Regions from separate parts of the Streptomyces sp. SL06 genome, predicted to be linked through region 1. Evidence: riboswitches for the same ligand, from Rfam matches in the RefSeq annotation. Region 1 holds a riboswitch; each other region holds the start of a gene.
The links. A riboswitch is a leader RNA that binds a small molecule or an ion and turns the genes downstream of it on or off. The one in region 1 is predicted to bind cyclic di-AMP.

Region 1 (4,248 bases):
GAGGGCCGGAATCCTTGAGGATTCCGGCCCTCGGTGCGTTCCCGGCCCTTTCGCCCGTGGAGTCGGCGTCATCCGATCGGCACACGCGGCTCGCCCCCCGGCCCCGCTGCGGCAAACCTGGAGTACGGGACGGCAGGCGAGCGGCGTGGACGTGCGCGGTGGCGGGAGACGAGTGGTGCGGCCAGGTGACGTGGACGACGAGGGACCGTACGCCGGGTCCGGCGGCGGACTCCCCGGCGATCCCGTGCCCGCCCCGGGCCCCGGCGACGAGGTGCGGCTCCGCCCGCCCGGCCGGCCACCGTGGTCGTGGCGGTCCACGTACGGGCGGGCCCTGGCCCGCGCGCTCCCCGTGGTGCTGGTCGTCGTCGCCATCGTGTACGACCTGTTCACCCCGAGATACATCACCGCGGGCCCCTTCTACACCGCCGCACCCCTGGTCGCCGCCCCCGTCTACTCGCGCCGCGGTACGGCGATCACCGGTGCCACGGTGGTCGTCGCGGTCATCGCCCTGCAGCTCGGCAAGGGCGTCTTCCACTACGTCGACTCCCTCACCCAGGTGATCACCATCGCGACCGTCGCCGTCCTCGCCGTCCTGGTGAACGGCCTGGTCCGCCGCACCGACGAACGCCTCGTCTCGGTCCGTGAGATCGCCGAGGCCGCCCAGCACGCCGTGCTGCCCGAGCCCGCCGAGCGGATCGCCGGTCTCGAGATCGCCGCCCGCTACGAGGCCGCGCAGGCCGACGCCTTCATCGGCGGCGACCTGTACGCGGTGCAGGACAGCGCGCGCGGCGTCCGGCTCATCGTCGGGGACGTGCGGGGCAAGGGCATGGGTGCGGTCGCCGCCGTCGCCGTCGTGATCGGCGCCTTCCGGGAGGCCGCCGAGCAGGAGGCGACGCTGGAGGCGGTGGCACAGCGCCTGGAGCGGGCGCTGGCACGTGAGGACACCCGGCGCGACGAACTGGACGCCGCCGAGGGGTTCATCACCGCCGTCCTCGTCGAACTCCCGCACGGCGAGGGGATCGTCCGCGTCGTCAACCGCGGCCACCCGCCGCCCCTGCTGCTGTACGCCGACGGCACCCTGGGCCCGCTGCCGGTCCGGGAGTCGGCGCTGCCGCTGGGCATGGGCGACCTGGGCGTGTGGCCCGACCGGGCCGAGGAGGCCGCCTTCCCCGCCGGGGCCACGCTGCTGCTGTACACCGACGGGCTGTCGGAAGCCCGCAACGCCCGGGGGGAGTTCTACGATCCGCAGACGCGGCTGGCGGGCCGCGTCTTCCGTCATCCGATGACGCTGCTCGACACCCTCGCCGAGGATGTCCGCCTGCATTCCGGGGGCGGCATGACGGACGACATGGCGCTGCTCGCCGTACGCCGCCCCGGGAGCGACGATCCCGATCATCGTCACGAGCCGTCACGGAGTGAACTCCCTCCGCATAACAACTGACGTACCGTCAGAAGAAAACGGCGTGACGGGGAATACTCACGCCGGGCCAACTCGCCCGGTTTTCACCGGTCATGGGGGGTACGTGTGGCACGTTTCTGTTAATGATCAAGAGGAACGGCTGGAATCCGAGCCCCGCGTCTATTAACGTTCGATAACGCAGCGCGGTCGTCCCAGCCGTCACAGAAGGCGGCTCCGTGCGCACACGCCGAATCCCGCAAGGGAACCGGGGAACCACCACATTGGGGTGAATCGGGCGTATGGCGCCGTGGAGACACGGTCGGCACACGCGCGTAGGAGACCTTCCTGCTCCGAACCCGTCAGCTAACCCGGTAGGCGGAAGGAAGGAAAGGAGTGCGCCCACGTGGCGTCCAACAGGCCTGCCCCAGAGGCCCCGTTCGTGCCCGGAGGGCACGACACCGACACCTTCGGCCATGACGGACACCGCACCGAAGAGGGCCCCTGGGAAGAGTGGAATCCCACCGCGGAGTCCATCCGTCCGGTGCGCGGCCGGCACCGCGTCGCCAAGCAGCGCGGCGGGCTCGCGCGCAGCTCCACCGTTCTCGGTGTCGGTGTCATAGCCGCTGTCGGAGCGGGCGGCATGGCCAGCGCGCAGACCGGCAAGCCGCCGGTGTCGATCTCCATCCCCGACCTGCCGAACGTCGGCTCGCTCATCTCCGACGACGATCCGGAGCCGGAGGGCTCGGCCACCCCGCTCAGCAGCATCGGCGTGACCGCCACCGACACCGCGGACGGCACCGACGCCACCGACGCCGGTGAGACGCTGCGGGCCCGGATCATGGCGCAGGCCGAGCAGCAGCAGGCCCAGGTCGAGACCAAGGCCGCCGCCCAGGCCGTCGCCGTCGCCGAGAAGACGGCCACGGAGGCCGCCGCCAAGGCGGAGAAGGAGGCCGAGGCCAAGGCCGCCGCCGCCAAGAAGAAGGCGGAGGAGGAGGCCGCGAAGAAGGCCGAGGCCGAGCGGCTCGCGCAGCTGGCCAAGGAGTACACGCTGCCGACCTCCGCGTACACGATCTCCTCCACCTTCGGCCAGGCCGGCGCCTACTGGTCCTCCGGCTACCACACCGGCCTCGACTTCGCCGCCCCCACGGGCACCCTGCTCAAGGCGGTGCACAGCGGCACGATCACGTCGGCCGGCTGGGACGGGTCGTACGGCTACAAGACCGTGCTCACCCTCGACGACGGCACCGAACTCTGGTACGCCCACCAGTCCTCCATCAACGTCAGCGTCGGCCAGCAGGTCACCACCGGTGATGTCATCGGCCGCGTCGGCGCCACCGGCAATGTCACGGGTGCCCACCTCCACCTGGAGGTCCACCCGGACGGCGGCTCCGGCATCGACCCGATGGCATGGCTGCAGAGCAAGGGCCTCGCTCCCTGAGCCGCGGCGTTCCGCGCTCCCGCTGATCCCCGGCGGTCCTGACGGCAACCCCCCGAACGTCAGGGCTGCCGGTTCACGGTTCACGGTTCGCGGAATTTTCGCGTGTCCCCGGAATGATCGGATCCGGGGCGGTTGTTGACGCGTTACATGACTTCTCTGCGCAAGCTAGGCTCCTCCGACCTGGAGATCTTCCCCCTCGCCCTCGGCGGCAACGTCTTCGGCTGGACCGCCGACCGGGACCAGTCCTTCGCCGTCCTGGACGCCTACACGGCGGCCGGCGGCAACTTCGTCGACAGCGCCGACCTCTACTCCGCCTGGGTCGACGGCAACAGCGGCGGCGAGTCCGAGACCGTCATCGGCGAGTGGCTCGCCTCCCGCGGCAACCGCGGCGATGTCGTCGTCGCCACCAAGGTCGGCCTGCACCCCGACTACCAGGGCCTGTCCGCCGCGAACATCAAGGCGGCGGCCGACGCCTCGCTGCGCCGCCTGGGCACCGACCACATCGACCTCTACTACACCCACGCCGACAGGCCCGAGGTACCGGTGGAGGAGATCATCGGCGCGCTCGACGAGCTGGTGAAGGCGGGCAAGGTACGGCACATCGCCGCCTCCAACATCTCCGCCGAACGGCTCGCACAGTCCCTGGAGTTCTCCGAGCGCGAGGGCCTCGCCCGGTACGTCGCCCTCCAGCCCGAGTACAACCTGGTCTCACGCGACACGTACGAGGGCGAGCTGCGCGACCTCGCCGAGCGGGCGGGACTGGCCGCCGTGCCGTACTACTCCCTCGCGTCCGGCTTCCTCACCGGCAAGTACCGCTCCGGCGCGGCCGTCGACAGCCCGCGGGCGGGCGGTGCCGCGAAGCACCTGGAGACCGAGCGCGGCCGGCGCGTGCTCGCCGCCCTGGACGAGGTCGCCGAGGCCCACGACGCCCCCGTCGCCACGGTCGCCCTGGCCTGGCTGGCCGCGCAGCCGACGGTGGTCGCGCCGATCGCGTCCGCGCGCACGGTGGAGCAGCTGCCTGCGCTGCTCGGCGTGGCGGAGCTGCGTCTCACGGACGACGAGGTCGCGAAGCTGACGGAGGCCTCGGCCTGAGCCACCGCCGCGCCCGCCCGCGCCGGGGCGGGCGCTACGGCCGGTCGGGCGGGAAGTACGGGGCGTACGGCGCCGGGCGGGTGCTCCCGTACGGCGCGTACGACCACTGCGGCGGCGCGTACGACGGGTACGGCCCGTGCGGGTGGGCCGCCTGTGGTGCGGCCGTCTGCGGCAGGGGCGGTGCCGTCGCTCGGGCCGCGTAGTCCAGGGCCGGGCGCGCCACGTCCCGCCGCCGCCACAGGGCGTCCAGCAGTTCCCCCTCCCGTACGGCGTAGTCGGCGCCCGCCCCGCCCCGGTGCCCGCGCCGCCGCAGGAAGGC
Region 2 (4,248 bases), 460 kb from region 1:
AGGATGAGGTCGAGCGCGGCGCGGTTGGACTCCAGGTTCGGGGCGAAGCCGCCCTCGTCGCCGAGGCCGGTGGCCAGGCCCTTGGACTTCAGGACCTTCTTCAGCGTGTGGTAGACCTCGGCGCCCCAGCGCAGCGCCTCGGAGAAGGACTCGGCGCCGATCGGAGCGATCATGAACTCCTGGATGTCCACATTGGAGTCGGCGTGCGAGCCGCCGTTCAGGATGTTCATCATCGGCACCGGCAGCAGGTGCGCGTTGGGGCCGCCCAGGTAGCGGAAGAGCGGCAGGTCGCTGGCCTCGGAGGCGGCGTGGGCGACGGCGAGGGAGACGCCGAGGATGGCGTTGGCGCCGAGCGAGCCCTTGTTGTCGGTGGCGTCCAGGTCGAACATGGCCTGGTCGATCAGGCGCTGCTCGGTGGCGTCGTAGCCGACCAGCTCCGGGCCGATCTGCTCGATGACGGCGAGGACGGCCTTCTCGACGCCCTTGCCCTGGTAGCGGTTGGGGTCGCCGTCCCGCAGCTCGATGGCCTCGAAGGCGCCCGTGGAGGCGCCGGAGGGAACGGCGGCACGACCCGTGCTGCCGTCGTCGAGGCCGACCTCGACCTCGACCGTGGGGTTGCCTCGGGAGTCCAGGATTTCCCGGGCTACGACGACGTCGATGGACGGCACGAGCATCTCCTTCTTCAATGTGACGCTTCGGTGTGACGCGCGGGTCCGCAGGACCGCAGCGGCTCTGCGGGACGAGCCTAACCGGCTCCGGGCGATCGGCCAGCCCATCGCCCGCCCGCCGGACCGAACCGAGAGTAAATTGTTTCCGAACGAAACAAATCCGCTCCCCCAACCCGGGCCGGACCCGGAGGCGGGACAGGCGCGAAAATCCCGCCCCGGTGCGTACGGGGGAACACGCACCGGAGCGGGAGACAGGGGCGCCGCGGTCTACTTGAGGTGCAGCTGCTGGCCCGGGTAGATCAGGTCGGCGTCGTCGACGATGTCGTCGTTCAGCTTGAACAGCTTCGCCCAGCCGCCCTTGACGTGGTGGCCCTCGGCGATCGAGCTGAGGGTGTCGCCCTTGACGACCTTGTACTCGCCGTCGCCCTTCTCGACCTTCTTGCCGGTCGGGGTGGTGACGGTCTTCTTGACGGCCGGGCGCTCGGAGGAGCGGGAGGCCTTCTGCCCGGTGGAGCGCTCGGTGGTGGAGCCGCTGCTCTGGCCCTGCGCGCTCTCGGAGCTGCTGGAGCCGCCGGAGCTGCTGGAACCGCTGGAGGAGCTGCCGGAGTTCTGCGAGGAGCCGCCCTGGCTGCTGGTGGAGCCGCCGCCGGTGTACGCGGCGCCCGACAGGCCGGTGCCGCAGACCGGCCAGGCACCCTTGCCCTGGCCCGCGAGGACCTTCTCGGCGATCTCGATCTGCTGCGCCTTGCTCGCCCGGTCGGCGCTGGAGGCGTACTGCGTACCGCCGTAGGCGGCCCAGGTGGAGGCGGAGAACTGCAGGCCGCCGTAGTAACCGTTGCCGGTGTTTATGGACCAGTTGCCGCCGGACTCGCACTGGGCGACGGTGTCCCACTCGGAGCCGGTGGCGGCGGAGGCGCTGCCGACCGCCATCAGCGGGGCGGCGACGGCGGCACCGGTGACGCCGGCGACGGCGATGACGCGGGTGGCCTTGGACGGGCGGCGGTGCTTGCCCTTGCCGGAAAACAGCATGGTTGATCCCCTCACCGACGCCTACGAGGTGAGCTGTCGGGTTCGGGCCGGTTGAGTTGCCCGGCCGGGTTCCTCGCGGAACTCGGCTTCACCCCTAGCCGCACCGGCCGAACTGCCCGGTGCGGCACCTACCTTGGGTCCCCCGCTCCTGCCTGCGGCGCTTGACGCGACGACTGTTCCCGGACGGCCGCTGGCAGGATTCGGCGTTGCGGCAGCCGGAGCCCGCGATGGCGAGCGGTCCTGACCGTAGCCACGCCCTCCGCGGATTTTCAAAGACGATCACGGCTTCTGAGACCTATCTCTCACGAGATCCAAAACGGACATACGATCCCGAACCGTGACGTGAACTCCCTCTACTTTTCGTCTGATTCGCCCGGGACCGTGAGCGTCTGACCGGGCAGGATGTGGTCCGGGTCGACCCCGACGACCTTCTCGTTGCCGGTGTAGAGCGCACGCCATCCGCCGTCGAGGCCGAGGGAGTCGGCGATGTCCCAGAGACTGTCGCCGGAGCGGACGGTGTAGGTGCCGTCCGCGACCTCCCGCGGGTCACTCTCGCCGCGCGAGGCGTGCCGCCCCGAGTCGGGCGTACGTCCGTCCGCCGAGCCCTCGTCGGCGCTGTCGCCGCGGTGCCGGCCGGGGCTGGACGAGCCGCCGGCGCCCCGGGGTTCACTGCTCGCGGACAGGCCGGATTCAGGGGATGTGTCCGACTTGGTGGATTCATCCTCATCGTCGGACGAGGAATCAGAAGGGGACGAAGCGGACGAGGAAGAGGGCGAGGGGGACGAAGAGGGCGCTTCGGAAGCCGAGCCCGACGAGCCCGATGAACCTGACGAACCCGACGACTCGGGCGAGTCGGACGCATCGGGGGCGTCCGACTCCCCCGAGCCCTCCGCTCCCGCCGACGAGTCGTCACCCGCCGCGCCCGTGCCCGCCGGGTCGCTGCCCAGACCCGCGACCAGGCCGCAGGTCGGCCAGGCGGCGATGCCCCGCTCCGCGTGTATCTTCTCGGCGATTCTTATCTGCTGGGAGCGGCTGGCCTCGTCGGCGCTCGGGGCGTAGTCGAGTCCGCCGTAGCGCTCCCAGAGGTCCTGGGACAGCTGGAGGCCGCCGTAGTACCCGTTGCCGCTGTTCTCGCTCCAGGCTCCGCCGGTCTCGCACTCGGCGACCCGGTCCCAGGTCGCCGCGTCGGCCGCGTGGGCGCCGGTGGCGCCGAGGAGCGGGATCGCGATGGCGGAGCCGGTCACTCCGGCGGCGACGACCAGGGCGGGAGCCTGGCGGGGGCGGCGGTGACGACCGTTCCCGGAGAGCATGCGACGACCTTTCACAAGACGACGGGGACGCGCGGTGGATGACGCTCGACACCGCGCTGATCCGTGAAGGTATAGGCAGATGATCGCTTGTCACAAGTTCATCCCGCACAGATCACGTGAAGATCACAGAGGTGAGCGTGTGTCACTTTTCCGTCGGCGACGGACCGTTGCCGGACGATGACGCGGACGGTGTGAACGAGACGGGCAAGCTTCGCAGACCTCGCATGATGAGCCCGCCGCGGCGGCGCAGTTCGGCCGGTTCACCGGCCAGGCGCAGATCCGGCAGCCGGGTGAGGAGCGTGGCCAGCGCGGTCTGCCCCTCCAGCCGGGCGAGCGGGGCGCCGAGGCAGTAGTGGATGCCGTGGCCGTACCCGAGGTGCTGGGTGTCCCGGCGGGAGAGGTCCAGGGTGTCGGGGTCCGTGAACCGCTCCGGGTCCCGGTCGGCGGCGGCGAGGACGACGAGGACGGGATCGCCGGTCTCGATGGCCTCGCCGCCGATGGTGAGCGGCCGGGTGGCGAAGCGCCAGGTGGCCAGCTCCACCGGTCCGTCGTAGCGCAGGAGTTCCTCCACCCCGGTCTCCAGCAGGCCGCGCTCGCCGGCCGCGAGGGAGGTCTGGAGGCGGGCCCGCTGCTCGGGTTGGGTGAGCAGGGCGTACGTGCCGTTGCCGATGAGGTTGACCGTGGTCTCGAAACCCGCGAACAGCAGGATGAAGGCCATCGCCGCGGCCTCGTTCTCGCTGAGGTGCTCACCGTGGTCGGAGGCGCGGATCAGGCCGGAGATGAGGTCCTCGCCGGGGCCCGGCTCGGGCGGCAGCGCCGCGCGCTTGCGGTGGATGAGATCGGCGAGGTAGGCGCGCATCTTCTTCACCGACCGCGCGACTCCGCCCCGCGGGCCCTTGCCGTGACGGATCATCATGCCCGCCCAGTCCCGGAAGTCGTCCTGGTCCTCGCGGGGCACGCCGAGCAGGTCGCAGATGGCGTAGATGGGCAGCGGGAAGGCGAACTCGTGGATCAGGTCGGCGGAGCCGGTGCCCGCGAACCCGTCGATGAGGTCGTCGGCGAGTTCCCGCACCCGGGGCGCGAACTCGGCGACCCGGCGGGGTGTGAACGCCTTGCTGACCAGCCGCCGCAGCCTCGTGTGGTCCGGCGGGTCGATGTTCAGCAGGTGGGTCGTCAACTCGGCCTGCCGCTCCCCGGGAATGCCGGTCTTGCCCCGGGCGTGGGCGGGCTCGTGGTGGTGC
Region 3 (4,248 bases), 3.0 Mb from region 1:
GGGCTACCTGCGGTTCGAGCGTTCGGTGGCCGGGTGGAACCGGCTGGACTCCGAGCTGAAGGCGCTCGCCGTGATGGCCTCGGCGGCCTCGATCGGCTGCTCCTGGTGCATGGACTTCGGCTACTGGGAGAGCGCCGAGCGCGGCATGGACCCGCGCAGGCTCCGTGACGTGCCGGTGTGGCGGGAGAGCGACGTCTACACGCCGCTGGAGCGGGACGTCATGGAGTACGCCGAGGCGATGACGGCGACTCCGCCCACCGTGGGCGACGATCTCGCCGAACGGCTGCGTGCCCGGCTCGGCGAGCCCGCGTTCGTGGAGCTGACGGCCATGGTCGCCGTGGAGAACCTGCGCTCCCGCATGAACTCGGCGCTCGGCCTGACCAGCCAGGGCTTCAAGGACTCCTGCGACCTGCCCGCGGCGGGGCGCGCGGGCGCGGCCGGCGCCACGACGGACTGAGCCGCGCCCGCCACCGGTGTTCCGCACCCCGCGTCCCGCGGCGGCCGTCAGGCCACCGCCTCGATCCGGGTCCTGATGTCGTCCGGCGACAGCGTCCCCTTGGCGATCACATGGTCGCCCGAGGACTCGCCGCGCAGCCGGCGTCCGATCCACGGCACCAGGTACTCGCGTGCCCAGTGCACGTCGTCGCGCCGCACGTCCAGCGTGCCGCGGGGCGGCAGGGGCGGCCAGGGCTGGTCCGGGTCGGCCGGGACGCGCAGGCCGAGGGCCTGGCCGGCGCGCAGCGCCACGCGCGTGTGGCCCTCCGGCGACAGGTGCAGCCGGTCGGCGTCCCACGCCCTGCGGTCCTGGACGCTCCTGAGCGACCACAGGTCGAGCACCGGGCAGCCGTAGCGGTCGGCGATCGCGCGGACATGCCCGTTGTACGTGGCGATCTTGCCGCGCAGACGCTTGAGGACGGGCACTCCGCGGGTGTCGAACCCGGTCGTCACGAGGACCGTGCCGGCGGCGGAGTCCAGCGCGGCCACCGCCCGTTCGAACCGCTCGGCCACTTCGTCGGGGTCGGTGCCGGGGCGCAGGATGTCGTTGCCGCCGGCGGCGAAGGAGACCAGGTCCGGCGCGAGTTCGGCGACCCGCGGGATCTGTTCCGTCACGATCTGGTCGAGGAGCCTGCCGCGCACGGCGAGGTTCGTGTAGGTGAAATCGCCCTCGGGGCGCCGGTCCGCGAGCAGTACGGCGAACCGGTCGGCCCAGCCGACGTACGCCCCGTCGGGTCCGGGGTCGCCGACGCCTTCGGTGAAGCTGTCCCCCACCGCCACGTACGACCCGATCACTGCTCTGCTGCCACTCTTCGAATCGTCTGCCACATCGGCCCATGATTCACCCTGGAATGTGACCTACGCGACCGTAGGAAGGGATTGACGTGCGGTGATAAAGGCCACTCCTAAAGTGTTCGTCAATTCAGGAATAACGCCGAAGGCCGGACCCGGGGATCGGGGTCCGGCCTTCGGTGGTGCGCGGGCGGCGCCGCGATCTCCGTCAGACGGAGACGCCGTGCGAGCGCAGGTAGGCCAGCGGGTCCACGTCCGAGCCGTAGTTCGGCGTGGTGCGGATCTCGAAGTGCAGGTGCGGGCCGGTCACGTTGCCGGTGGCACCCGAGAGGCCGACCTGCTGGCCCACCGTCACCGTCTGGCCGGCCGAGACGGAGAGCGAGGAGAGGTGGGCGTACTGGGCGTAGTAGCCGTCGGCGAGCTGGATGACGACCTGGTTGCCGTACGCGCCGCCCCAGCCCGCGGAGACGACCGTGCCCGCGCCGACGGCCTTCAGCGAGGTGCCGGTCGGGACGACGAAGTCCGTGCCGGTGTGGTAGCCGCTGGACCACATGCTGCCGGACTGGTGGTAGGGGGTACCGACGCTGCCGCTGACCACGGGCTTGGTGTAGCCGCTGGTGGTGGCGGCGGACTGGGCGGTCGTGTTGGAGGACTCGGACGACTCGGACGCCTTGGACGACTTGGATGTCTCGGACGTTCTCGGAGGCGGGCTTCTCCTCCTCGGCCGGCTTCGCGGTCGCCGGCTTCTGCGACGTGGCGGCCCCGCCGTCGATCGAGAGCTTCAGGCCCGGGTGGATCAGCGAGGGGTCCGATCCGACGGCCTCGCGGTTGTCCGAGTAGAGCTTCTTCCAGCCGCCGTCGACATGCTGCTCGTTGGCTATCTTCGCAAGGTAGTCACCGCTGCGCACGGTGTACGTGCGTGCGGCGGACTTCTTCTCGGCGCTGTTCGCGGCGGCCTGCTTCGCCGTCGTCGGAGCCGTCGTCGAAATGGACCGCGCGGCCTGCTCGGAAACCGAGTGGGCGGGAGCGGCGTGGGCACCGGCGGCGCCCATCAGCGGAAGAGCGAGCGCGGCGCCACCGGTTCCGGCGACGGCGATGGTGCGGGTCAGGCGCATGGCCCTGGTACGGCGGTGCTTACCCTTCGCGGGCATGGTGAATTCCTCTCCGGCGCCTGCGAGGTGAGCTGTCGGGTGCGAGCTGGAGATGCCCGGCCGCGCCGAAACGCGGCTTTACCCCAAGCCGTTCCGGGAACCGGAACAGGCAGTTGTACCTGTGGGTCCCCCGCTCCTGCCGTATACGGGTGGTGGACGAGTAGATGCTCCGGTCGGCGGCAGGATTAGGCGTCCGTCCGGATCGGTGGTGAACGTAAGCGACCAGGACGCACAGGGACAAGCGAAAGGTTCCACGGGCGGCTGTTCCGGTTGATCCTTTATGGGAATCGCCGGTCACACTCCGTCGATTCGGGGAATGGCGTTTCATGTGAACAGCCTTGAAAACCGGCAGAATTACGTGAGCATGACGGGCAACGCACGGTCACGGATATGACGCTGCTCACGCGCTGCTTCCCCACCCCCTCTCATTCCAGGGCCAGTTATCACTAAAGCGCCAATTCGGGCAGAAGTCCGCTTACCCTCCCCAATGCCCTGTGGACAACCGGCTGCCGGGCACAGCCCATGCCGTATCGTCGGGTGGTGCCCGTCGGCGAACAGCGCTGGTGGGGCTGAGTGGGAGGAGTCCCCGTGACGCAGCAGGTCCCGTCGACCGAACCCGAGCTGGCCGGGGTGCGCAACTTCCGCGATGTGGGCGGACTGCCGACCGTGGACGGGCGGCGGGTGCGCGAAGGGGTGCTGTTCCGCAGCGGTCACCTGGCGCACGCCACGGGAGAGGACGCCGCGTTCCTGTCCTCGCTGGGCCTGCACACGATCTTCGACTTCCGCAACGCGGCCGACCAGAAGCTGGAGGGCCCGGACGTCGGGCTGCGGGGCGTGCGCAATGTGAACCTGCCGCTGAGCGACCCGGCCGACGGCGCGGAGTTCTGGAAGATGGTCCGCGACGGCGACCTCGACCAGCTGCGCGAGATCCTGGCGGGCAGCAAGGGTGCCGACCGGATGATCGGCTCCTACCGCACGATCATCAAGGAGCGTACGGCGGAGCACTCCCTGGTGCTGCACTCGCTCGCCGAGGACAGCGTCCCCGCGCTGATGCACTGCGCGGCCGGCAAGGACCGCGCGGGCCTGTCGATCGCCATCACCCTGCTTGCCCTGGGCGTCGAGCGCGATGCGGTCGTCGACGACTACCTGAAGTCGAACGCCACGCACCGCCGCTACAAGGTGCGCCGCAGCGGCTCCGCCGCCTCCGCCTACTCCCCCGAGGTCATGGAGCTGCTCAGTCCGCTGTTCGACGCGCGCGCCGAGTACCTGACGGCGGCCCTCGACACCGTCGAGGAGACCTGGGGCGGGGTGGACGCCTACCTGGAGCGGGGTCTGCGGCTCGCACCGCAGACCCGGGAGCGGCTGCGCGAGCGGCTGCTCGACTGAACCACCCGCTGGCGGGCGGCCGCTATTTGGCCCCGACCTCGAACAGCAGGTAGAGGAAGGCGCCGAAGACGTGCCCCAGGGCGATGTAGACGATGAGGCGCACCCACAGGGCGCGTGGGAACTTCTCCTGCATGGCGCTCATGGCATCTCTCCGGCGGTGAGGTGGTTCGGCGTGGTGGCGGGTCCCAGACACAGGGCCGCCGTCGGGCTCTGCAGCAGGGTGTGGACGAAGAGAAGCTGGACCCCGTCGGCGTCCTGGGCGGCGATCCGGTGCGGGGTCAGCGAGTCGAAGTGCGCGCTGTCACCCGGATCCAGCCGGTGCACGGTGTCCCCGAGCCGGAGCCGCAGCCGGCCCCGCAGCACGTGGAGCCACTCCTCACCGGGGTGCACCCGCACGATGTCGCCCTGGGAGCCGTGCGGTACG

Region 2: linked by a shared signal. The riboswitch ahead of AC4IHM_RS19840 (transglycosylase family protein) and the one ahead of AC4IHM_RS17745 (M23 family metallopeptidase) in region 1 are both predicted to bind cyclic di-AMP.
Region 3: linked by a shared signal. The riboswitch ahead of AC4IHM_RS03865 (M23 family metallopeptidase) and the one ahead of AC4IHM_RS17745 (M23 family metallopeptidase) in region 1 are both predicted to bind cyclic di-AMP.

What each region holds. Positions count from the first base shown of each region.
Region 1 is NZ_JBSYOT010000002.1:3,868,595-3,872,842, forward strand. It holds gene AC4IHM_RS17740 (PP2C family protein-serine/threonine phosphatase) at 191-1,441, shown strand; cyclic di-AMP (ydaO/yuaA leader) riboswitch at 1,635-1,792, shown strand; gene AC4IHM_RS17745 (M23 family metallopeptidase) at 1,803-2,837, shown strand; gene AC4IHM_RS17750 (aldo/keto reductase) at 2,985-3,929, shown strand; gene AC4IHM_RS17755 (PrsW family intramembrane metalloprotease) at 3,964-4,248, opposite strand, start outside.
Region 2 is NZ_JBSYOT010000002.1:4,326,491-4,330,738, reverse strand. It holds partial or broken gene eno (phosphopyruvate hydratase) at 1-668, opposite strand, end outside; gene AC4IHM_RS19840 (transglycosylase family protein) at 936-1,697, opposite strand; cyclic di-AMP (ydaO/yuaA leader) riboswitch at 1,701-1,867, opposite strand; gene AC4IHM_RS19835 (transglycosylase family protein) at 2,051-3,007, opposite strand; gene AC4IHM_RS19830 (cytochrome P450 family protein) at 3,150-4,248, opposite strand, start outside.
Region 3 is NZ_JBSYOT010000002.1:874,750-878,997, forward strand. It holds gene AC4IHM_RS03855 (carboxymuconolactone decarboxylase family protein) at 1-457, shown strand, start outside; gene AC4IHM_RS03860 (SGNH/GDSL hydrolase family protein) at 505-1,290, opposite strand; partial or broken gene AC4IHM_RS03865 (M23 family metallopeptidase) at 1,496-2,438, opposite strand; cyclic di-AMP (ydaO/yuaA leader) riboswitch at 2,441-2,603, opposite strand; gene AC4IHM_RS03870 (tyrosine-protein phosphatase) at 3,027-3,824, shown strand; gene AC4IHM_RS03875 (DUF6126 family protein) at 3,847-3,966, opposite strand; gene AC4IHM_RS03880 (helix-turn-helix domain-containing protein) at 3,963-4,248, opposite strand, start outside.